DNA from 4 places in the Lysinibacillus sp. NPDC097162 genome. Region 4 is predicted to be linked to each of the others. Evidence: riboswitches for the same ligand, from Rfam matches in the RefSeq annotation. Region 4 holds a riboswitch; each other region holds the start of a gene.

Region 1 (6,112 bases), on a different contig from region 4:
TCGGTGTCCCTCACCCGCAGTGGGGAGAAACCGTAAAGGCAGTGTATGCTGCAAAGGCAGAGATTGATGATAGTGAACTAAAGATATATTTAGAGGAGCATCTAGCAAAATATAAAATTCCACGCTTATTCGAACAAGTGGAAGCGCTACCAAGAAATGCATCAGGAAAAATATTAAAACAATCTTTGAAGGAACAAGAGGTGAGATAAATATGAAAGTATTACAGCAAGATGCAAATCGGACGACTAACTTTTTCACAGAGGATGAAACACTACACAAACTACTAGAAATGATGCTAGATAAAGAACTTCTAGTCTATGCTAAGCGAGAGTTAAAGGATTTCGGTGAGCTTTGTGCAAATGACATCGACGTGAGGGCGAAGCATACAGACAGAGAGGGAGAGCCCAAACTGCAGCGATACAATGCTTATGGTGAGGATATTTCGGAAATTTGGGTCAATGAAGGCTACAAAAAAACGATTGAAGAAACATATAACACAGGAATCGTTGGCTATGTGCATAAGGAAATTCCGCAGTTAGGTAGAAAGGGAAATTATGTGTATAGCTTTGCACAAGGCTATTTACTTTCACATGCAGAGCCTGGCTTCTATTGTCCAGTTACCTTAACGATGGCAACAGCTTATTTGCTTGATCATTATGCGAGTGATGAGTTGAAGGACAGGTTTTTACCACATGTTTGTGCAACAGGCGATACAGAGCTATATGAAGGAGCAACATTTTTAACGGAGCGGCAAGGAGGCTCAGATGTCGGCGCAAATGTTGTAGAGGCTGTCGAGGAAGGAAGTCATTATCGTTTGTATGGAGAGAAGTACTTTGCATCAAATGTTGGAATGTGTGGTGTGGCGATGGTATTAGCACGTATAGAAGGCGCCTCAGCAGGTTCGAAAGGTTTAACATTATTTGCTGTACCTTGGCGTCAAGATGACGGCAAGGTTAACCACCTTCGCATTCGGCGTTTAAAGGATAAACTCGGTGTCAGAGCAGTACCATCAGGAGAGGTGGAATTCGATGGTGCAGTAGCGTATATCGTTGGAGAGCCGAATAAAGGAATTTATTATATGTTAGAGGCACTTAATTTATCTCGAATTTGTAACGCTGTTGCTTCCATTGGTATTATGCGTCGAGGTTATTTAGAGGCGAAGCATTATGTAACAAACCGAAATGCGTTCGGTCAACCTTTAATTCAATACCCAATGATTCAGGATACATTAGGAAAATATGCTGCTAAGCTACATGTAGAGGTCGCTACTGTTTTTGATCTTATTCAATTATATGACAAGGTAACGAGTGGTCAGGGGGACGAGGAGGACATCATTCTTAATCGTTTAAATATTGCCATTATGAAAAAAGAAACGGCTGAACAGGCGGTACATTACGCAAGCGAAGCCATTGAATTGCATGGAGGAAACGGTTATATCGAAGATTTTGTAACACCACGTTTACTTAGAGATGCTCAAGTACTTACGGTGTGGGAAGGAACGGCTAACATTTTAGCACTTGAGCTAATTCGCTTAGTAGATAAATTTAATGCCCATGAATTATTTGTACATGTGATGCGCGAGCGTTTGACGAAGTTAACTGATTGTTCCTTAGTACAAATTGTAGGCAAGCAATTGAAGAAAATCGAAGCTACTTTGCAAGTCTTTAGTCGTTTGGATGAGGCTACGAAGTCGTATGAGGCAAAGGGGGTAGCAGAAAAAATGGCTCATCTATACGAAAGTGTAGTGGCAGTCGAATGGGCAGTCCAATTTGGTGGCAAGTATGAAAAGCTAGCAGATATTTATTTAGAAGATACATGGGCATTGCGCGAAATAGGTGCACCAATGAAAACTGTTCAATATTTTTCGGAAATTATGTAGTGGGTGCCAGGCACGCAAACAATTTTGAAAATTTTATTATTAGTAAAAATCCACGTAGACTCCTGCGGGAAAGCACGCAATGTAAGCCGCAACAAACCAGGCGGGTAGCGACTTTTGCGGCTTACGTGTGCGCCCGCGGAAAGCGAAGTGGATTTTTTCGATTTAGATCTCGACATTATATTAGGTTCTATGTAGTGACAGGCACTCAAACAATTATACTAGTTGATTGAAGTGGAAAGTGTCCGCACGCAGCGGAATTCAACGATCATAAACAAGAGACACTAACTTAGGGTCTCTTTTTTTATCGTTATCTATTTCTATTTTCATGTATAATAAAATCAACTAAATATTATAAAGGTTCTTTACTAAAGTAAAGTGAAAAGGGAAATCGGTGTAATTCCGATGCGGTCCCGCCACTGTAAGTGTGAGTTTTTTCAATCTATGCCACTGAATTTTTTTGGGAAGGCATGAAAAAGCATTTGGAGCACGAGCCAGGAGACCTGCCTTTATAGAACGATACATTGCAGCCTACGAGGATAGGATGGTGGTTTATTTGTGCAAGCACCGCCTCTCGTTATGATGACGAGAGGTTTTTTTGTTTTGGAAAGCTACTGACGATAAATAATTGAACATAAAGGCAATAAGTTCGGGTAGAAATGCCAACATTATATCGATCAATCAAGTGAACAGAGCTGAAAAATGCACATACAATCTAAGGAGGTCTCACAATGAAAAAGTATTGGAAAATAGGGTTATCAGCATTTTTAGCAATGGGCATTCTAGCAGCATGTGGAGAAGAGCCGAAAAATGACAAATCAACAACAGAACAGCAGGAGCAACAGGATACAAAGCAGCTAGACGAAGCAACGTTCCCGCTAACAATAACAGATGCTACTGGCAAAGATATTGTACTAGAAGCACCGCCAGAGAAAATTATTTCTCTTATTCCAAGTAACACAGAAATTTTATTTGAACTTGGCTTAAATGATAAAATCGTTGGCGTAAATGATTATGATGATTATCCGCCAGAGGTAGCTGACAAGGAAAAGGTCGGCAGTATGGAATTTAATATAGAACAAATTATTGCTTTACAGCCTGATATTGTTTTTGCACATGAATCAGGTATAGCTTCTTTAGGGGGAGCAATGGATCAACTAGAAGCAGCGGGTGTTAAAGTATTTGTTGTGACAAACGCTAGTGATTTTAATGAGACATATACGACGATTGAGCAATTAGGTCGCGCCACCGGTAAGCTACCAGAGGCAGAAAAAATAATTGCCAATATGAAAGCGAAGGTTGAGGAAGTCCAAGCAAAATTACAGGGCGTGAAGCCGAAAAAAGTCTTTGTAGAAACGTCAGATGAACCAGAAATCTACACACCTGGCAAGGACACATTTATGCAGGAGATGCTAGAGATGATTCATGCCGAAAATATCGCGGCTGATACGGATGGCTGGTTCAAAATTGATGCAGAACAAATTATTACAAAAAATCCAGATGTCATCGTGGTTACTTATAATTATGTGCCCGATATTTTAACGAAAATTCCACAACGTGCAGGCTTTGATACAATTACGGCTGTTAAAAATAAGGCTATTGTGCAAGTAGATGAAAATACGACAAGTCGTCAAGGCCCGCGGTTAGCAGATGGGCTTGAAGAGTTAGCGAAAGCCATCTATCCTGAGGCTTTCGAGTGAGCAAAACAGTTTTTGCCTATGTAACAGCCATTACGTTACTTATCGTTAGCATCTGGTGTGGCGTATCAATAGGCTCGGTTCATATTCCGTTAGAAGTATTTTGGAATAAAGCGGCAGATGAAACTGCTGCCAATATTTTATGGAAAATTCGTTTGCCACGTGTCTTGCTCGCAGGTCTTGTAGGAGCATCGTTGGCGATTGCAGGGGCAGCCTTTCAAGGATTGTTAAAAAACCCGTTAGCAGATCCGTATACGCTTGGTGTATCGTCAGGAGCGTCAGTCGGTGCTGTCATGACATTGTTTTTCGGCATTTCTATACCAGTTGTCGGTTTATATGCATTGCCAACGCTCAGTATGGTAGGGGCCGTACTAACGATGGTAGCTGTGATGAGCTTTGCCAGAATAGTAGACCGTTCATTGAAAATGGAGACGCTTATTTTAACGGGGGTTATTTTTAGCTCATTTTTAGGTTCACTTATCTCATTAATGATTGCGTTATCAGGTGAGGAGCTCCGCCAAGTGATTGGCTGGTTACTAGGCTCAGTCTCGATGCGAGGATGGCCGTATGTGCAAATGATTACCCCATTTGTTGTCATTGGCTCTGTTATTTTGTGGACGCAAAGACGCGAGCTAAATGTTCTGCTATATGGAGAGGAACGCGCGAAGCATTTAGGTGTCAATGTAAAGCGCAGTAAATATTTAATTTTAGTAGGCGGCTCCATGCTTACTGGGGCGGCAGTCGCTGTTTCAGGAACAATCGGCTTTGTCGGCTTAGTTGTACCGCATATGACGCGTATGATATGGGGTTCAGATCACCGTCATTTATTGCCGTTATCCTTTTTGAATGGTGCAACATTACTGATCATTTGCGATTTAGTGGCGCGTACGATAATTATTCCACGTGAGCTACCGATAGGTGTTATAACTGCATTTATTGGTGCACCTGTCTTTTCTTATATTTTCTATAAGCAGCGTAGAAGCAAGGGGGTACGTGTATGATTATCGTTGAACATCTATCAGGTGGCTATGAGGACGTACCAATCGTTAAGGATGTAAGTTTTACGGTAGAAAAGGGGAAAGTACTTGGCATTTTAGGGCCAAATGGAAGTGGCAAATCAACATTATTGAAAGTAATTAGTGGCGTATTACCAGCAACGGCAGGGACTGTTTTATTGGATGGCAAAAATATTAAAACATATAGTCCGCGCACGTTGGCAAAAAAGATGGCCGTACTACCACAATTACATGCCAATGCATTTTCAAATACAGTACGTGAGGCAGTATCGCTCGGTCGTTATCCACATCAAACTGGCTTTTTTTCTCATTGGTCAGAGAGGGATGAGCAAGCAGTTCAATATGCCATGGAGCAAACGGGCGTCACGCGCTATGAGCATACATCCATGGAGTTTCTATCAGGCGGTGAGCAACAACGTGTTTTTGTAGCACAAGCTTTAGCGCAAACAGCGGAAGTATTATTGCTAGATGAGCCGACAAATCACCTAGACATTGCGCATCAACGTCAAATTTTAGATATGGTGCGTAAGGAAGCAATTGAATGTGGTTTAACTGTTATTATGGTACTGCATGACATGAATTTAGCCTCCCTCTATTGCGATGAATTGTTATTAATGGAAAGCGGCTGTGTACGCGCTTTAGGTGCACCACATAAAGTATTAATAGCGTCTCAAATTGAGGACGTATATCAGGCAAGAGTGACAACCTATGCCCATCCAGAAATACCTAAACCGCAAATTACAATCATGCCATCATCAAGTGAATATCAGCAACGAGCTGTCATTGTAAAAGAAGATTTTAAAGTAACAACAGATTATATCCAACTGAAATCAAATGTCCCGCTAAAAACAGTTTCTTCAGCTGTTCATAATCCTGGCATAGGGTGGTATGACTGCCTATTGAATCGCTCTGTACCAGGAGACTATGTTGTTAATGATGTGAAACAAGAGGTCGCAGATTTTTTACAAAGAGAGCATTTTTCGCCGACTAGCACGGTTGTCATGTTAACTGCTGTTTCTACACAACTCTATGCACTAAATGAATATAGCACTTCTTTCGGTAGTGTGTTTGTCGTTGTCACTGCGGGTGTTGGAAATGCTGTAGATGTCTCTCGCACACACGAAAGACAGGATACGCCATATATTGGTACTATTAATACATGGGTCATCATCAATGGTTGTTTGTCGGAAGAGGCATTTTTTCAAGCATTGATGACTGCAAATGAAGCAAAAACAAAGGCATTGCAAATGGAAAACATTCGCGATTACCGTAGTGATACAATTGCAACGGGCACTGCGACAGATAGCTTGCTTATTGCGGCAACGCAAAAGGGTGAGGAAATGCGCTACGGTGGGCCGATAACAGATGTCGGTAAGATTATTGGTAAAGGCGTTTATGAGACGACGATACAAGCGATACAAAATTATAAAAATAAAGCATAGGAGTGAAAAAAGGGATGAAACTTTACACGAAAACAGGCGATACAGGGAAAACAAGCTTAATTGGTGGGCGTGTCGACAAAG
Region 2 (6,112 bases), 1.3 Mb from region 4:
CTGTTAAATGGGTTGTAAAAGTCATTGTTTTCGTCTCCGTTTCAAATTGTTCTTTCCTATCTTATCAATTTGTTTGCAACCCTGCAAAAATTGCTATTGTGTCTAGCTGTTAAATGCGCTAAGCTAAGGGGCGGACTTACTACAAATTATTCTCGTATAAGGGGGGAAAGTGATGGCTTGGGAAGTTTTTAGCATCATCGGGACAATTGCCTTCGCTATTTCCGGGGCAATAATTGCAATGGAAGAAGAATACGATTTATTCGGTGTATATATACTTGGCATTGTAACTGCATTCGGTGGAGGTGCCATTCGTAATTTACTGATTGGTCTACCTGTCACAACATTGTGGGGGCAAGATATGATGTTCCAAATTGCGATTGCTGCAATTACTATATTTTTTATTTTTCCGCATCATCTAATACAGCATTGGCATCGTTGGGGCAATTTCACAGATGCTATTGGTTTATCGGCTTTTGCTATACAAGGTGCATTGTACGCTGTCAAACTCAATATGCCAATTAGTGCAGTCATTGTTGCTGCTGTTTTAACTGGTTCAGGCGGTGGTATTGTTCGGGATTTATTGGCTGGACGGAAGCCACTCGTGCTACGCGATGAAATTTACGGTGTCTGGGCAGCACTTGCAGGTCTTCTAATTGGACTGGAATTACTACCAGGCGATATTTTCTTATATGTATTATTCGGTGTCATTACGGTTTTACGAGTTCTTTCATATATGAAGAAATGGCGTTTGCCGTTACGGAAGTTGAACCGAGCTTAATAGAGGCTATACCATTATTGTCCGCTTCGGCGAGTGCTTTCTGCGGGTACAACGTAAAAATGTCATCATATTAGTCGAACTCTATATCGTTGATGTCCGCTTCGGTGTGCGCTTTCCGCGGGCATGACGTAAGCCGCAACCTTCGCTAACGCGCGGTTTGTTGCGTCTTACACTGCGTGCGTTCCCGCAGGAGTCGCCCACCTTCGCTACCATCAACTCGTGTTCTCTTCTAATTTTTTATTTACTGCAAAAGAATGAACAGCTATAGTTTCATTCTTCTTACATAGCGTAAAAACGCCATCACATTAGTCGAACTCTTTCTGCTTTACCGTTGATGTCCGCTTCGGTGTGCGCTTTCCGCGGGCACAACGTAAGCCGCAACCTTCGCTAACGCGCGGTTTGTTGCGGCTTACACTGCGTGCGTTCCCGCAGGAGTCGCCCACCTTCGCTACCATCAACTCGTGTTCTCTTCTAATTTTTTATTTACTGCCAAAGAATGAACAGCTATAGTTTCATTCTTCTTACATAGCGTAAAAACGCCATCACATTAATCGAACTCTTTCTGCTTTACCGTTGATGTCCGCTTCGGCGTGTGCTTTTCGCGGGCACGATGTAAGCCGCAACCTTCGCTACCATCAACTAGATTGCATATACTATTTCCTTCGCTCTAAGAACAAACCTTATTCCTCGTCAATTATTATTTATCTATTAGCGCCATAGACTCTGCTAATGTAGCCATATTGCTCATCATCGAACAAGCTGCGTCTAGAATTGGAAACGCTAATGCTGCGCCAGAGCCCTCGCCCAATCGCATATTCATATGAAGCATCGGCTCTACTCCTAGCAATTCGGCTGCTATTTTTGCCCCAGGTTCTTCTGATGCATGAGAAGGTATGATATAGTCTTGTACTTTTGGTTCAAGCTCATATGCAATTAGTGCAGCTACTGTAGAAATAAAGCCATCAATGACAACTGGTTTGCGATTTGCGGCAGCCGCAAGGATTACTCCAGCCATAGCCCCTATTTCTAACCCACCAACTTTTGCAAGTATATCGATTGCATCATGACGATTAGGTTTGTTTATTTCGATAGCCTTTTGAATAACAGCTACTTTATGTTCAATTCCTCCTAACCCTAGCCCTGCACCGAATCCCGTCACTTCATGCGGATGACAAGCATGAAGTACTGATAATATAGCTGCACTAGGTGTTGTATTGCCTATCCCCATTTCACCAGTACCAAGAACATTTGCTCCTTTTGCTATTTCTGATGTCGCTATTTCTATGCCTACTTCAATTGATTGGACTGCTTCTTCCCTCGTCATCGCTGGACCTTTCGCCATATTATCCGTACCATATTTAATTTTTTTTATTAGTACACCAGCATTAAGCGGAATATCCTCTTTGACACCGACATCCACCGTTACAATTTTTGCATTTGTTATTTTAGCAATAGCACAAACACCTGTTACCCCTTTAGGAAAATTCAATGTTTGAAAAAATGTTACGTTTTGTGGATTCGATGTTACCCCTTCGTCACAAACACCGTGATCTGCCGCACAAACGATGATCACTTTGTTATCGAGTTTAGGATATAGTTCTCCCGTAATCCCAGTTAGTTGTATAGCAAGCGACTCCAGCTTCCCTAAACTGCTTGGTGGCTTGCTAAGAGAATCTATACGTTCCTTTGCATTTTCCATCATTTTGTTGTTAGTACGTTGAATGTGTTGAATCGTTTGTTGTAGCAATTGCATCATCATCTCTCCTTTTTTTAGCCTTTTACATAAAAGAATGAAAAAAATAGAAAAGCCTGTAGTTTATTTCATAACAAATAAACTACAGACTTTTCCATCGTCCATATCATCCGAAGCAATTAGGCAGGTCTCCTGGCTCAATCTCAACATTTTATAGAACCTTCCCAGCCATCGCTAGTGGTATTCTCTATAAAACTCCATTTTACAGTGGTGGGACCGCTAAAGCATTTCACTTTATTCCCTATTCTCCCAACGTGGGCACCTAATGCTTTTATGTAATTAATTTAAATTTACGACAAAGTTTTTTGAGTGTCAATATTGTTAAAAGTTTTGGTAACAGCACTTTTTGCATTGCCATCATTTAATATAAACAAAAAAATGAGGTATTTAACAACTGACTTGTTAAATACCTTCATCTTACATTATTTAAATTCTAATTCCCCATCATAGGCAAGCATGCCGCCTTCAAGATTTGTTACATCAAAGCCTTGTGCTTCTAAATAAGCACATGCATTTGCCGAGCGTCCGCCAGCTTTACATACGATAATATAAGGCTTAGATCTATCTATCTCATCTAAACGCTCTGGAATTGTTCCAAGCGCTATATGCTTAGCACCAGGAATGACACCTTGTGCTACCTCATCATCTTCTCGCACATCAATAATGTATAGGTCTTCGTTAGCATCTAGTTGTTCTAATAATTGCGTTGTATCCATTGATTTCATCTTTATAGTCCTCCAATATATCAATTTCCTATTACATTATAGCGTGAACGAAAAAAAACAGCTAGTGATGTAGCACTAGCTGCTTAAAATGACTCTATTCTTCTGTCTCTAAAAATTCGACTTGCTTTGCTGGAACGAAAGTAGAAATTGCGTGTTTGTAAATGAGATGCTGTTTGCTTTCAGCATCAACTAATAATACTGTAAAGTTGTCATAGGATTTCACTGTTCCTTTTAACTGGAACCCGTTTAACAGAAACACAGTTACAAAAACACTGTTTTTACGTAGATGGTTCAAAAACGTATCTTGCAAATTGATTGATTTCATAGATTGCGCCTCCCCTACTCTCTTTCTACCTCTTCATTCCTATAGTAGCATGTTATACCAATTTATCAATTAGTAATTTTTAGAAATTATTAAAGTTTTTAGTCTTTTTCAATAAAATGAATGTCCATCTTATTACGGAAATAAGTAAGTTGTCTTTTCGCGTAGCGACGAGAATTTTGTTTTAAACTTTCAATTGCTTCTTCTAATGTGCATCTACCATCTAAGTAATCATACAATTCCTTATAGCCAATCGCTTGTATTGACTGTACACCTCGAATATTTTGCTGCCATAACCCTTTTACTTCTTGTAACAGCCCTTTGTCCATCATCAAATCTACTCGGCGATTTATGCGATCATAAAGCTCATCGCGTGACATATTTTCTCCAAGCCCTAAAATCAAATGGCGATAAAGGGGGATTTCTCCACGATTATGTTCATCTGAAGCTTTTGAAACACCACTTAATTCAATCATTTCTAATGCTCGAATAACACGTCTTGTATTATTCGGATGAATTGTTTCTGCCGTTTTCGGATCCAATGCTAGTAGTTTTGCATGCATTGCTTCAGGACCCAACTTTTCTAGCTCCTCATAATACGCCTTACGTGCTACCTCATCTACCTGCTCCTCCGTAAATTGGAAATCATAGAGCACTGCTTGTACATATAATCCAGAGCCTCCAACAATAATTGGCAACTTCCCGCGTGCCTGTATTTCACTAATTTTGGCACGCACCAGTTTTTGATAATCCGCTACTGAAAATGATTCTGTTGGCTCTTTGAAGCTTAATAAATGATGTGGTACACCTTGCATCTCTTCCTCGGTAATTTTCGCTGTACCAATATTTAAGTCTTTATAAATTTGCATCGAATCGCCATTAATAATTTCACCATTATACTTTTTTGCTAGCTCAATGCTCAGTGCTGTTTTACCAGAGGCCGTTGGTCCAACGATTGCAACAACCTCTGCTTGCTGAATTTTATTTTGTATCATACTTTTTTAACCACCGTAATAAAACTTGATGAACCGCCTGATGATTGTCTTCATTTAAAATTTCGTGTCGCTTATCTTCAAATAAATAGACTGTAACATCCTGTATACCTGCTTCTACAAAACGCTCTGCCACTGTATACACTCCTTGACCACCGTCACCAACAGGGTCCTTGCTACCACTTATCAAAAGGATCGGTAAGTTTTTATTTATTTTTTCAATCTCTTTTTTTCGATTTAGCACCATAAGGCCAGCCGTTAAATCAACAAAAAATTGGTTTGTTGGTATAAAGCCACAATATGGATCATCAATATATTTTTGCACCTCATGCTCTACAGAACATAACCAATCATACGCTGTTTTAGCATTTGGAACTTGCTTATTGAAGCTCCCAAAACTCAATTTATTTAATAAAGGGCTCTCCAACTCTTTGCCCATCTGCATTGCTAATACTTGTGCAACATAATGTCCAATCTTATGCAATGTTGAAACGTTTCCTGTTCCACAAAGTATAACGTTATCCACGCCATTGCCGTAAAGCTGAATATACCTTCTAGCAATAAAAGAACCCATACTATGACCGAACAAAATGAAAGGCACATCTGCATACTGGGCATGCATAGTTATTATCACTTCATGGGCATCTTCAACAACACGGTCAAAACCATTTTTCTCAGCGAAAAAACCTAATGTGCCGTTATAAGATGCTGTTTCTCCATGTCCACGATGATCATGCATCGTAACTGCATAGCCTGCTGCACATAGTATTCGAGCAAATTTTAGATAACGTCCACTATGCTCTGCCATGCCATGTAAAATATGAAAATGACCTATGCATGGAATAGCCGGAGTCAATGTTCGCGTAAACACAAAATGTCCATCCGACATTTTCATATAACGCTCTTCCATTTACTACACCTCCACATCTGCAAAACTTGTCGCATCTATTATGGCTTGTTCTAATTGAGCAACATAAGTATTTCTTTGGGATTCTGAGTAGTGAAAACGCTGTTGCATTACTTGAATTACTTGCTCCTTATATCGTTTCACTGCATCAATATCAAAGTATAATAATCCCGTACGACGAATAAAGAAATCACAAGGTGTATAAACCATTTCCGCTTCTATACCATAGAGCAGCATCGCATGTAACACGAGAGGCATCGTACTGCCATGCTCATGCAAATACTTTACCTGATCAAATAAAGCGTCAACATTTGTACCATACTTTTGCACAAGATGCTTTGCTTCATCATAATTCAGGCCATACTGAACACCCTCTCTAGCTTTATATGCAGTATAATCAGGGAAATTAATAGCATTTATGCCCTTTGCACCCGAAAGCGACAGCTCACGTGTCATACATGGACTTGCATGCTTAAATTTATGTGTTTTGACAATTTTATCAACAATTGTTTCGGCCATTTGGCGGTAGCCTGTTAGCTTGCCACCAGCAATGGTCATCAAACCACTTGATGCTGTCCAAATCTCATCTTTACGCGAAATTTCAGAAGGGTCTTTACCTTTTTCGAAAATAAGTG
Region 3 (6,112 bases), on a different contig from region 4:
TGCGAATGCCATACAACAGTTATCCGATGATTTAAATCATTTAAGAGAGGAAAGAAAGGAGTTTTTAGCAAGTATTGCGCATGAGCTAAGAACACCTATTACCTTTATAAAAGGCTATTCAGATATTCTTTACAAGCGAGATTTAACGGAGCAGGATCGCCAAAAATATTTAGGCATTATTATTGAAGAAATGAATCGGCTCTCAACGTTAATTAAAGACTTATTTGATTTAGCAAAAATGGATGAAAACGCATTTGTAATTAACAAAGAACGTCTTCAATTGGATGAATTAGTGGCAAGTATCGAAGTAAAGCTAAGACCTGCTTTTCAGGAAAAAGAGATACACTTGTTTGTTCAATGTGAAAAGGGATTAACATTAATGGCCGATTCAGTAAGGCTAGAGCAAATTATTTTGAATCTGTTAAATAATGCATTAACTTATTGTTCCTCAGGAGATTCTACTTTCTTTATAGTAAAAAGGCAAAATAACTTAATAAAAATCATTGTTAAAGATACTGGAAAGGGGATTCCGAAGAAGGAATTACCTTATATTTTTGAACGTTTTTATAGGGTTGAAAAATCTCGTGCACGTGCACATGGAGGTATGGGATTAGGTCTAGCTATTGTTAGAGAGCTTGTCCATGCACACGGAGGAGAAGTAACCGTTGTTAGTGAGGAAAACAAAGGGACTACTTTTGAATTATTATTTAAGGGGTAGGAACAAATGAAAACATTATTATTAATTGACGATGAACCAAGGATGCTGGAGTTACTAACGCTTTATTTAGAGCCTTCTTTTCATTGCATAGCGATGTCATCGGTTAGAGATGCTTTAGACTATTTAGAAGAAAATCATGTAGATTTAGTGCTGTTAGATATTATGATGCCAGATATGGATGGTTGGCAAGCTTGTCAGGAAATAAGGAAGTTTTGGGATGTACCTGTCATTATGCTAACAGCAAAAGCGGAACAGGCTGATATTATAAAAGGCTTAAATTTGGGAGCAGACGACTACATTTTAAAGCCTTTTGACGAGGAAGAGTTAGTAGCACGCATACATGCTGTATTAAGAAGAACAAAAACTGAAGAAACTTTCATTTTTTTTGAAGGGCTACGATTAAATAAAGAATCTATTGAATTGTCTTTTCAACAAGAAGCTATTCTTTTAACGCCGAAAGAATTTTCGATGTTAGCGCTGTTTCTTGAATATCAAAATAAAGTTTTCTCAAGAGAGCATTTAATTAATACAGTTTGGGGATATAACGGTACTATTGAAGACCGAACAATTGATTCGCATGTCCGCAATTTACGGGAAAAACTAAGGAAAAGTGGCTTTCCTGTGGATGATTACTTACAGACAGTGTGGGGAATCGGCTATAAATGGCATAAGCTTGCTGACAAAAAGTAATTACAAACACCCTCTGATGACAGAGGGTGTTTCGTTTTTATTTTGACGTTAGTTCACTATCTGTAACCCATTTATGATTTTTCATTTCTTCACCAGTAGTTGTTAATGGAAAATCAATCATATAAACGGTCGTTTGTACTGCGTCATCAATGCGAACAGTAGCATTTTCCATGCCTTTCATATGTGCAGCATCTGTTTTGACTTCAGTGCCTGGAGACAATGGGGCAACACCTGGATCTATTAATTCCTCATGTATTACCCATTTATGATTTTCTATTTTCTTTCCACCAGTAGTCGGTTCATAGGAGATAATATAGGCAGTTGTATCATATGCCCCAACAATCGTTGCTTCGGCGCCTGCCATCCCAGACATATGTCCTTCCTTAATAATAGCAGTACTGCCTACAGGGAATTTAGGGTTTTTAGCAGTTTTTAAAGTGGATGGAACTTCACCCGAGCTTGAATGATTCATCTCTTCTCCATGGCCTGTTTCTGCACTATGGTCCATTGCGTCACCATTAGCAGAGTCCGTCTTCGCTGCATCGTCAGAGCAAGCTGATAATATTAGTAAAGCCATTGCTGCTATAAAGCCTAGGAAAAAATTTCTTTTTAATACCATATGAATTTCCTCCTTACTATTTATTTGTCTTTAATGTAACAAGTAAATGTGCAGAAATTATGGATTAGGTTTTGTGCAAAATCCATTTGTATGAAGTTGAAAAGAGGAAAGATTGATTCCTAGATGAAAGAAGCTATAGACTACGATAATTATGTATGATAGAATCGTCATAATTTTAAAATTTCAGAAACTAATGGTGTGACGCTTGTTAACAAGTGCCACTTAAAAGGGAAGTCGGTGTAAGTCCGACGCTGTCCCGCAACTGTAACGAGGAGTTCTATGATGTAGTAGCCACTGTTTTTAGAATGGGAAGGCAATCATAGTAACGTTGAATCGAAGCCAGGAGACCTGCCAATTAGTTCATACCTGTAATGCCCACGAGGATGCAAGCAATTACGGACAATTGATGGATACTTCTCCAACTTTGTTTAACCTAGGGTATTTCTATGCATTCGTGCGTAGAATACCCTTTTTTATTGCTTCGTATTTATCAAGATTGATAAGGAGTTAATAAGCAAATGAATAAAAAATTTATGCTATTTTCATTGACCCTTCTTTTAGTACTGATTGCTTCAATGACGGTTGCTATTATGATTGGCTCAGTGTCAATTACACCGCTACATGTATGGAAGGTTATTTTCTCGAAAATTCCTATTTTCTCAAATACGATAGAGCCTGATTGGAGCCGCTCACAAGAAATTATTATATGGCAAATACGTGTCCCACGTGTCATGCTTGCAGCCATTGTTGGAGCAGGATTAGCTATTGCTGGAGCAGCTGTGCAAGCACTTGTCCGTAATTCTATTGCAGATCCATATATTTTAGGTATTTCTTCAGGTGCGACAGTTGGTGCCACGGCTGTCATCATTTTAGGCGCTTTTTCATTTTTAGGTATGTACGCCCTTTCAGTAGCTGCTTTTCTAGGCTCCTTTATAGCAATTGTGTTGGTATTTTTCTTGTCACGTGTAGGGGGACGTATTTCTATTTTCCGTTTGCTGCTAGCAGGAATGGCTGTATCGTTTATATTATCTGCTACTTCAAATTTTATGTTAATGATGTCTAAGGAAGAGGGCGGAATAAAAGCCGTTATGTATTGGATGCTTGGAAGTCTTGCGGGCGCAAAATGGAGTAATTTATTCATTCCAGCTATTATCTTTTTCATCGTTTTTAGTTTGTTATGGCTATATTATCGAAATTTAAATTTATTACTACTTGGGGAAGAAGCGGCGGTCACATTAGGTGTTAATCTTCAACAATTTCGAATTCAATTGATACTACTTGTATCATTACTAACAGGTGTGCTCGTTGCAGTAAGTGGCTCCATTGGGTTTGTTGGTTTAATAATTCCACATATCGTGCGATTAATAGTGGGGTCTAATTATAAATATGTTATCCCTATTAGCGCATTATTAGGAGGAATTTTCTTAGTTTGGGCAGATGCGATTGCCCGCGTGATAATAGCTCCAGAAGAAATGCCAATTGGAATCATTACAGCCTTTTGTGGCGGTCCATTTTTCATTTGGCTACTACGCCGTAACAATTATTCATTTGGTGAAGGAGATTAAAGGTATGACATTAGAGGCGAAGCATGTATCATTCTCCATTCATGATCAGCGCATATTAAAAGAAGTAAGCATTCAAATAAAGGAAAACCAATTTGTCGGTTTAATTGGTCCTAATGGTAGTGGAAAGTCGACACTATTGAAAAATATGTATCGGTTATTAAAGCCAGAAAGTGGAACAGTATTATTGAATGAGGAAGATATTTTTCAGCAATCAAGTAGAGCGATTGCAAAAAAATTAGCCGTTGTTAGTCAGGAGACACCTGTTTTATTCGATTTTAAAGTGAAAGATTTAGTGAGCATGGGAAGAACGCCACATAAGAAGCTTTTTGAAATGGACGATAAGGAAGACTTTAAAATAGTGAAAGAGGCATTGTCTCAAACGGGTATTGCCCATTTAGAAACACGCAGCTTTAGTTCCCTTTCTGGAGGAGAAAAAAAGAGAGTGATGGTTGCACGTGCACTAGCACAACAGGCGCAAGTGCTTATTTTAGATGAGCCTACTAATCATTTAGACATTCAGCATCAATTACAATTAATGGACTTAATTCAAACATTGCATTTGACTGTTGTCGCAGCCTTACATGATTTGAATATGGCTGCTATGTACTGTGATCAAATTTATGTTTTACAACAAGGTAGTATTGTTCATTACGGCACACCAGAAGAAGTGTTAACGCCTAAACTGCTTCGTGATGTTTTTGGAGTATACGCCGATATTCAAACACATCCGCTGACAGGCAAACCGTATTTAACATATGTATCCGAGCAATTCACAAAAACTACATAAGTGCCAGTCACTCAAACAATTCTGATACAATTTGCATAAAGCATTGCAAGTAGGGTATTTATAAATAACCAAGTAAAAATCCACGCACACTCCTGCGGCTTACAATGTGCCCGCCGGAAAGCGAAGTGGATTTTTGCGATATAGGAAGTCTGAAGCTTTTGTTAGGTGTATATGCGGAGCACCAGTCACACAAATAATTTACTGTGTAAGTATTGAATTTTATGGTTAACCAAGTAAAAATCCACGCAGACTCCTGCGGGAACGCACGTAACGTAAGACGCAACAAGCGGCGCGCAGCGACGGTTGCGGCTTACAATGTGCCCGCGGAAAGCGAAGTGGATTTTTATGATATAGGAAGTCTGATGCTTTTGTTAGGGTCTATGCTAATGCCGGTCACCAAAACAAAGTCACCAAAACAATTCAGAAGATTTTTGCGGTTTAATTTTTGTATAGTTGTGAGATATTCGGGGAACGTTACTTTTGAAAGGATGCGTGACGAATATGGAAGAGATTAAATTTGCACAATTAGATCACACACAGCTTGAAAAAATTAATGAGCTAGAAAAGAAAATTGGTGTTACTTTAGTTGCTTATGATGCAGCGGCAACACCAAATCAAGGTTCAGGTTCATACGACACTGATAATAGTACAAATCAAAACCATCCATCTTAAATAATGAAAACGCCTTGCAGCAATGTAAGGTTTTTTCATTTTATAATCGAACAAAAGGAGCTGTATACATGTTTCAGGACTATTATACGGATTTACATATTCACATTGGACGAACAATGAGTGGGCGAGCAGTGAAGATTACGGGAAGTAAAACTTTAACATTATCGCGAATTTTAGAGATGGCTAGTGCAAAAAAAGGGCTTGATATAATCGGCATAATTGATTGTCATTCGCCAGAAGTACTTGCTGAGATGGAGATGATGATAAAACGCGGTGAACTAGAAGAGTTATCGGAAGGGGGCCTTCGGTTTCAAGAAACTACGCTTATTCCAGGCTCGGAAATTGAGATTTATGATAGCAACTGTCATGGTCCAATTCATGTGCTAGCTTATTTTCCTACTATCGCAGTGATGGAGGATTTTTCGAATTGGATGAGAGGCTTTATGAAAAACATTCATTTAAGTTCACAGCGTATTTATTGTGATGGACAAGCGCTACAACAAAAAGTTCGAGAATTAGGGGGTCTTTTTATTCCAGCGCATGTTTTTACACCATTTAAAAGTTTATTTGGAAGAGGCGTTCACCACAGTTTAACTGAAGTGTTTGATCCACAGCTTATAGATGCTATAGAACTTGGTTTAAGCTCTGATACCAATATGGTAAAAAATATACGGGAAATTCAGCGGTATACATTTGTGACTAATTCGGATGCTCATTCGCTTGGCAAAATTGCACGTGAATATCAAAAACTACGATTAAAGGCAGCTAATTTTACCGAATTAAAGATGGCACTCCATGAACAGGATGGGCGAGGCGTAATAGCTAATTATGGGTTAAACCCATTGCTTGGCAAATACCATCAAACAGTATGCGCTAAATGTGGTAAGCAGTTAAACGATGGGGATACAATTTGCAGGTCGTGTGGAAGTTCACAAATCGTGAAAGGCGTTGCGACTCGAATAATGGAACTATCTGATTTGAATAGTGCTGAACGTGAGAGACCACCGTATATTCATCAAGTACCACTTGATTTTATACCAGGTTTAGGTCCGAAAATGATG
Region 4 (6,112 bases):
CATCAAATTGTAACGAAATTGACCCTTTGCCGTTTGTATAAGCAGCGAAAGTAGTACTATAATGCATAAATGTTGCAACAGGAACTCGTCCTGTTAATGTTACTTGTTCCTCTGTTAATAGAGGGTCATCAAAAGTACCATCTGCTTGCTGGATATCGTTCATCATACGACCGATAAAATCATTCGATGCTTTCAATTTAAAGCGATAATATGGTTCAAGCAATATATTTTCGGCTTGCTCCAGCCCTTGTCGAAGTGCACGGAAAGTTGCTTCGCGAAAATCGCCACCCTCTGTATGCTTGATATGAGCACGTCCTGTCAAAAGGGTGAAGCATACATCTGTCACTGGGGAGCCTGTTAAAACACCGTGATGCTCTCGTTCAAATAGATGTTTTTCAATTAGTCGTTGGTTTCCAACTGATAAATCATCAGCATGACAAGCGTTAACAAAAGTGTTACCAGTTCCACGAATATTAGGCTCCATTAACAGGTGTACCTCAGCATAATGTTTTAAAGGCTCGAAATGACCGTATCCTGTTACAGTTGTTACGATTGATTCCATATATAAGATTTTTGGCTCACCAAAAGTAACAGAAAGTGAAAAGCGATTTTTTAACACTTCAGCAAGTACTTCAAGTTGAATAACCCCCATAATATGTACATGGATTTCTTGGAATTTCTCATGCCAAACGACTCGTAACGATGGTTCCTCCGCTTCAAGTAAACGGAATACTTGTAAAACTTCTTTTATATGCTGTTGTCCATCATACTGTACTTTAGCTTGTAACGTAGGCACAAGCTCATATGGCTGAGGAGGTATTGTACTACCTAAAATATCACCGACTTTTGCTAGACTAAGCCCTTTAACCGCGAAAATTTCTCCTGCTTGCACTTCTTGTGTTGTGTCAAAACGGCTGCCATTATATAAACGAATTTCAGTTATTTTTTCAGTCACATCACCAAATGTAAAGTCTTGGCGTGTATGTAAAGTTCCTTGCAATGCTTTGATAAACGTTAACCGTTGAGTTCCATCATGGCGAATTTTAAATACCTCACCTTGAAATGGTGCTTGATGGTCGAATCGAGTCTCCGTAAGTAGAGGGAGCTGTGATAAAAATTCTTTTATTCCAATATCCTTTAATGCCGCACCAGTAAAGCAAGGAAATGTTTGCTCTTGTTTAATCAACTTTTGCAACTGTAATAGGCATGTTTGTGCATCGAGAGTTTCTGTCAAATAGGCATCGAGTAGTTGTTCATCACGTTCAGCTAGCCATTCAGCAATGTGGCTCTGGACATAATCTGTACGCAATGGGTCGTCTATTAAAAGTACGTCCTTCGAACATTCCTTTCGAAGCTGCTTCATAACGGCATCTACATCAGCGCCTTCACGATCTATCTTATTAATAAAGAAGAAGGTTGGTACGTTGTATTGACGTAGCAATTGCCACACGGTTTCAGTATGTCCTTGTACACCCTCTACTGCGCTTACGATAATAATGGCGTAATCCATTACACGAATTGCGCGTTCCATCTCTGGTGAAAAGTCGACATGCCCAGGCGTATCAATTAGTGTGTATGTATCATCCCCAATTTGCATCCGTCCTTGTTCAGCAAAAATGGTAATACCACGAGCTTGTTCGATAGTATGATTATCTAAAAAAGTATCTTGGTGATCGACTCTTCCGCGCGTTTGAATACTGTTCGTATGGAATAGTAGTTGTTCACAAAAGGTTGTCTTTCCTGCATCGACATGTGCGAGCACACCAATCGTTTTATACATAAAAAATCCTCATTTCTATTTTTCCTATATTCCTATTGTAACAGATAGTGCTTAAAAACATTTCGAGTAGAATAGTTCTCGTTTATGTTTGAATAGTGGTCAATTATTCGTAATTATTAGTTATGGATTTTTTTGTGTGATTGAAAACAAAAATTACTTCTGCTAGGCTATTTTTATAACTTAATACTTCTATATATTGGTGCAAATGGTTTATATCATTTGCTTAAAAGGGAAATCGGTGTAAATCCGATGCTGTCCCGCAACTGTAAATGGGGAGTTTATACAACACAGTCACTGTAGTTTAACTATGGGAAGACGTATAAACGTTGAACCTAAGCCAGGATACCTGCCAATATATATTATTTTACTTAACACCACGAGGATGGGAATAGTGATTGGTTGAATAACCATTGTTTTTTCACTATGCCGCCCTCTTGGAAACAAGAGGGTTTTTTGTGTCCATTTTGATGTGCAGTAGTTTAAGCAGGAACCGTAGCAAACAGCAATTCATGCTTTTACCAGGAAATGAAGCGTCAAGAAGTGCTCGTAATCAATAGCAAAGAAGTCATTGATTTCTTACTATAAAGATGAAAAATTACAAACTAAAGGAGAAACAAACATGAACAAATGGAAAGGCATGTGGCTAGTTCTTGCAATGGCACTATTGAGCATTTTAGGCGCTTGTAGTGCAAAAGATGATTCAGAATCAGCTGCACAAAGTGAAAACATTGAACCAGCACAAGCAGAGGCAAAAGAAGTAACAATTGATAATAACGATACGACACAAGTTTATACAGAAGCTCCTAAAAAGGCGATTAGCTTAAATCAGCACGTTACAGAAATAATGCTAGCATTAGGTTTAGAAGATTCAATGGTTGGTACTGCTTATTTAGATGATAAAATTTATGAACCTTTACAAGCAGCTTACGATAAAGTACCAGTGATAGCGGAGCAGTATCCGACAAAAGAACAAGTAATTGATAGTGAAGCGGATTTTTTATACGCTGGGTGGAAAAGTGGCTTTAGCGAAAAGGGTGTTGGTACACCAGAAGAGTTAGAAGCACTTGGTATTCACACATATTTACATACTTCTTCAAGTATTACAAAACCAACGTTAGAGGATATATTTACGGATATCCGTAATATTGCAAAAATCTTCCGTGTTGAAGACCGCGGAGAGGCATTAATTGAACAGATGACAAAGGATGTTGATGCTGTTCGCGCAAAGTTACCCCAAGGTGAAAAAGAATTACGTGTTCTAGTTTTCGATAGTGGGGACAAGGAAGTCTTTACAGCGGCACAAAACTTTATGGATGAACTTGTCACAGTTGCTGGCGGTAAAAACATTTTTGGCGATGTTGAATCGGGCTGGACAACGGTATCAAAAGAAGAAACAGTTGAACGTAACCCTGAAGTCATTGTCGTAATTGATTATGGTTCCCAAACAGCAGAAGACAAAATTAAATTCCTAAAAAGTGATCCGGCATTAAAAGAAACAGATGCTGTGAAAAATGAACGCTTTGTCATTTTACCACTTTCAGCAGCTTCAGAAGGGGTTCGTGCTGCAGAGGCTATTGAAATTTTAGCAAAAGGTTTTTATCCTGAAAACTTTTAAATAACAATCGAAAGAGCTAGCTACTTGCTAGCTCTTTTTCATAAGGAGAACAAACAATGAATGCCTTTCGTTCAAATACACCAGATCGAACATTTGAAAAACTAAATACAAATGGAAATTTTACACGCCTTGCAGTAAGTCCAGGTATTATCAATAAGCATTATACACCAGCTCAATTTCAAAAAATTGCTGAGGTTGTAGGTGATAGCGGCGCAATTAAATACTCGGCTTCCTATAGTATCCTTTTGTCCGTCCCAACTATAAACGTGAATGAAATTATCAATGAGCTTCAAGAAGCAGGCTTATATATTGCAAAGCAAGGTCCTATCGTTGCGATAAAAGCATGTGATTTTTGTGATGGGGACAAAATGGAGGCTGCCGAAATAACCGAACACCTATACGAAGCATTACATGAAGAAACTGTGCCTTCTAGACTACGGTTAAATATTAATGGCTGTGCATCGGCTTGCTATAATGCTGTATATGATGATATTGGGCTTGTTTATCAAAAGGATAGCTTCGATGTTTACTTAGGTGCCGTGCCGATGGGGGCCAATGCAAAGGCGGGTACACTATTTGCTAAAAGAGTTTCAGTACAAAAAATAGAAAGCTTTCTACAACAAATTATCAGGCATTATCAGAAACACGCTCGCCCAAATGAACCTTTCCATAAATTTTATCGTAGAACAAATAGCGCTGAATTTTGGCAAGCATTAAAGCCTTCATTGATTTCTGCCTTTGGAGTCGTGTCGTTTTAAACAACTGAATAAAAGCAAAGAGCTGGCTAGAGCTAGCTCTTCTTTAATGGAAACAATAGATGACTAGGTAGGGGTATAGATGTTAAAAATAATATCTTTAAAGAAGAAGTTTTAGCCTGATACGCTAGGTAAAGTTGGGTTGAAATATTAAAAATTAGGGAATGATAAGGACGAAAATCTAAATGTAGGGGGGATGGAATGACCATCTTAAACAATCATAACAATACACAAGTTTATGTAAGCCGGAATTTATTGTCAGGGTTTCTATTTGGGATAGGCCTAGTAGCTTTTATAGATGAGACTATTTTTCATCAATTATTTCGCTGGCATCATTTTTATGATAAGTCTACAACGGATATTGGCTTAATTTCTGATGGTATATTCCATGCAATTAGTTGGTTTGCTACTATTGCAGGATTATTTTTACTTGCAGATATTCGTCGTAAAAGTGGGTTTTTGTTGAAGAGATGGGTTGGTGGCATGTTACTAGGTGCAGGAGGTTTCCAATTATATGATGGCATCATTCAACATAAGCTAATGCGAATACACCAGATTAGGTATGTAGAAAATGTTATCGTATACGATGTAATTTGGAATGTACTTGCTGCAATTATTCTCATAATCGGACTTTATCTTGCTGTTCGTACTAGCAATAAAAATCTTCAAGTAGAGGCTACCACTAATGAACGCTGACCATCACCAAATATTAGAGGGTGGTCCTAGTCATGATGGTTTTGGAATCATTCATCCTCAACTAGTTTTTTTAATTTTGTTTATTACCATATTAATTTTGTATATTAGTGCTACTGTAATTACAAATCGAAATTATAAAACATGGCCATTTAATCGTATAGTAAGTTTAGTTTTTGGAATTTTATTGGCGATTAGTGCTGTTGTAGGTCCTTTAGCAAATCGTGCTTCTATAGATTTTACAGCACACATGTTTAGCCATTTACTTTTGGGTATGCTAGCACCGTTATTCATTGTACTTGCAGCTCCTATGACATTAATACTTAGAACTTTAAGCACCCCATTAGCTCGGGGGCTTTCAAGAATTTTAAGAAGTTGGCTAGCACGTATACTTATTCATCCACTAGTTACTAGCTTTCTAAATATAGGTGGACTTTGGATATTGTACACTACTAACCTATATTCATTAATGCACGACAATAGTCTAATACATGTAATTGTCCATTTACATGTATTCATTGCAGGCTATTTGTTTACTGTTTCTATCATTTATTTTGATCCTGTATATCATAGGAAATCCTTTATTTACAGAGCAATAGTTTTAATTATTGCATTAGCAGGACATGGAATATTATCGAAGTATATTTATGCTCATCCTCCTAAAGGTGTTCCGATAGAACAAGCAGAAATCGGAAGTATGGTTATGTACTATGGTGGAGATATAATTGATGCCATAATAATTTTTACACTTTGCTTGCAATGGTATAAGGCAGCAAGACCACGAGACCGTGAACTGCAAACAACTAAGGGAACAACATTAAAAATTAATTAAAGAAAGAGTGACGCATATAGAGTCACGCTCAGACTGTAAACAAACTATTTTTGGCGAGGTCAGATGCTAAAAAATAGTTTGTTTCTTGCTTTATAGCGAATTTTTCCAACAACATTTATACATCGTGTTTTCTATGCTACAATTTCCTATAAGTGTGGAAGGAAGGTGTTTTATGAAAATATCCGTTTATGTTGCAAGTGCATTTAGCAAAGATCATAAAGGCGGAAATAAAGCAGGAGTAGTATTTATGGAGCATACATTGTCCACTACTCAAAAAATGGCAATAGCCAAACAACTGGGCTATGCGGAAACTGCATTTATAGCAGAATCTGAAATTGCGGATTATAAAATTGAGTATTTTACACCAAAAGAAGAAGTTGATTTATGTGGTCATGCTACAATTGGCTCTTTCGCGATTCTGATGCATTTAAATAAAC

Evidence for each region. Region 4 has a riboswitch for cobalamin ahead of ACIQXW_RS07910 (ABC transporter substrate-binding protein). Riboswitches for the same ligand answer to the same signal wherever they lie in the genome.
Region 1: another riboswitch for cobalamin. It lies ahead of ACIQXW_RS13090 (ABC transporter substrate-binding protein); the one in region 4 lies ahead of ACIQXW_RS07910 (ABC transporter substrate-binding protein).
Region 2: another riboswitch for cobalamin. It lies ahead of cobT (nicotinate-nucleotide--dimethylbenzimidazole phosphoribosyltransferase); the one in region 4 lies ahead of ACIQXW_RS07910 (ABC transporter substrate-binding protein).
Region 3: another riboswitch for cobalamin. It lies ahead of ACIQXW_RS23030 (FecCD family ABC transporter permease); the one in region 4 lies ahead of ACIQXW_RS07910 (ABC transporter substrate-binding protein).

The regions. Positions count from the first base shown of each region.
Region 1 is NZ_JBIWDT010000002.1:185,900-192,011, reverse strand. It holds gene ACIQXW_RS13100 (class I adenylate-forming enzyme family protein) at 1-209, shown strand, start outside; gene ACIQXW_RS13095 (acyl-CoA dehydrogenase family protein) at 212-1,879, shown strand; cobalamin riboswitch at 2,218-2,401, shown strand; gene ACIQXW_RS13090 (ABC transporter substrate-binding protein) at 2,608-3,576, shown strand; gene ACIQXW_RS13085 (FecCD family ABC transporter permease) at 3,573-4,574, shown strand; gene ACIQXW_RS13080 (adenosylcobinamide amidohydrolase) at 4,571-6,031, shown strand; gene ACIQXW_RS13075 (cob(I)yrinic acid a,c-diamide adenosyltransferase) at 6,046-6,112, shown strand, end outside.
Region 2 is NZ_JBIWDT010000001.1:304,092-310,203, reverse strand. It holds gene ACIQXW_RS01460 (methionine gamma-lyase family protein) at 1-25, opposite strand, end outside; gene ACIQXW_RS01455 (trimeric intracellular cation channel family protein) at 173-778, shown strand; gene cobT (nicotinate-nucleotide--dimethylbenzimidazole phosphoribosyltransferase) at 1,476-2,531, opposite strand; cobalamin riboswitch at 2,637-2,812, opposite strand; gene ACIQXW_RS01445 (rhodanese-like domain-containing protein) at 2,954-3,256, opposite strand; gene hfq (RNA chaperone Hfq) at 3,351-3,581, opposite strand; gene miaA (tRNA (adenosine(37)-N6)-dimethylallyltransferase MiaA) at 3,680-4,573, opposite strand; gene ACIQXW_RS01430 (alpha/beta fold hydrolase) at 4,560-5,480, opposite strand; gene ACIQXW_RS01425 (glycerol-3-phosphate dehydrogenase/oxidase) at 5,484-6,112, opposite strand, start outside.
Region 3 is NZ_JBIWDT010000010.1:37,248-43,359, reverse strand. It holds gene ACIQXW_RS23045 (sensor histidine kinase) at 1-718, shown strand, start outside; gene ACIQXW_RS23040 (response regulator transcription factor) at 725-1,408, shown strand; gene ACIQXW_RS23035 (YdhK family protein) at 1,446-2,027, opposite strand; cobalamin riboswitch at 2,205-2,397, shown strand; gene ACIQXW_RS23030 (FecCD family ABC transporter permease) at 2,546-3,592, shown strand; gene ACIQXW_RS23025 (heme ABC transporter ATP-binding protein) at 3,597-4,379, shown strand; gene ACIQXW_RS23020 (hypothetical protein) at 4,881-5,051, shown strand; gene ACIQXW_RS23015 (endonuclease Q family protein) at 5,120-6,112, shown strand, end outside.
Region 4 is NZ_JBIWDT010000001.1:1,577,662-1,583,773, reverse strand. It holds gene ACIQXW_RS07915 (GTP-binding protein) at 1-1,780, opposite strand, end outside; cobalamin riboswitch at 1,961-2,148, shown strand; gene ACIQXW_RS07910 (ABC transporter substrate-binding protein) at 2,400-3,395, shown strand; gene ACIQXW_RS07905 (precorrin-3B methylase) at 3,452-4,153, shown strand; gene ACIQXW_RS07900 (DUF2243 domain-containing protein) at 4,352-4,846, shown strand; gene ACIQXW_RS07895 (cytochrome c oxidase assembly protein) at 4,836-5,675, shown strand; gene ACIQXW_RS07890 (PhzF family phenazine biosynthesis protein) at 5,848-6,112, shown strand, end outside.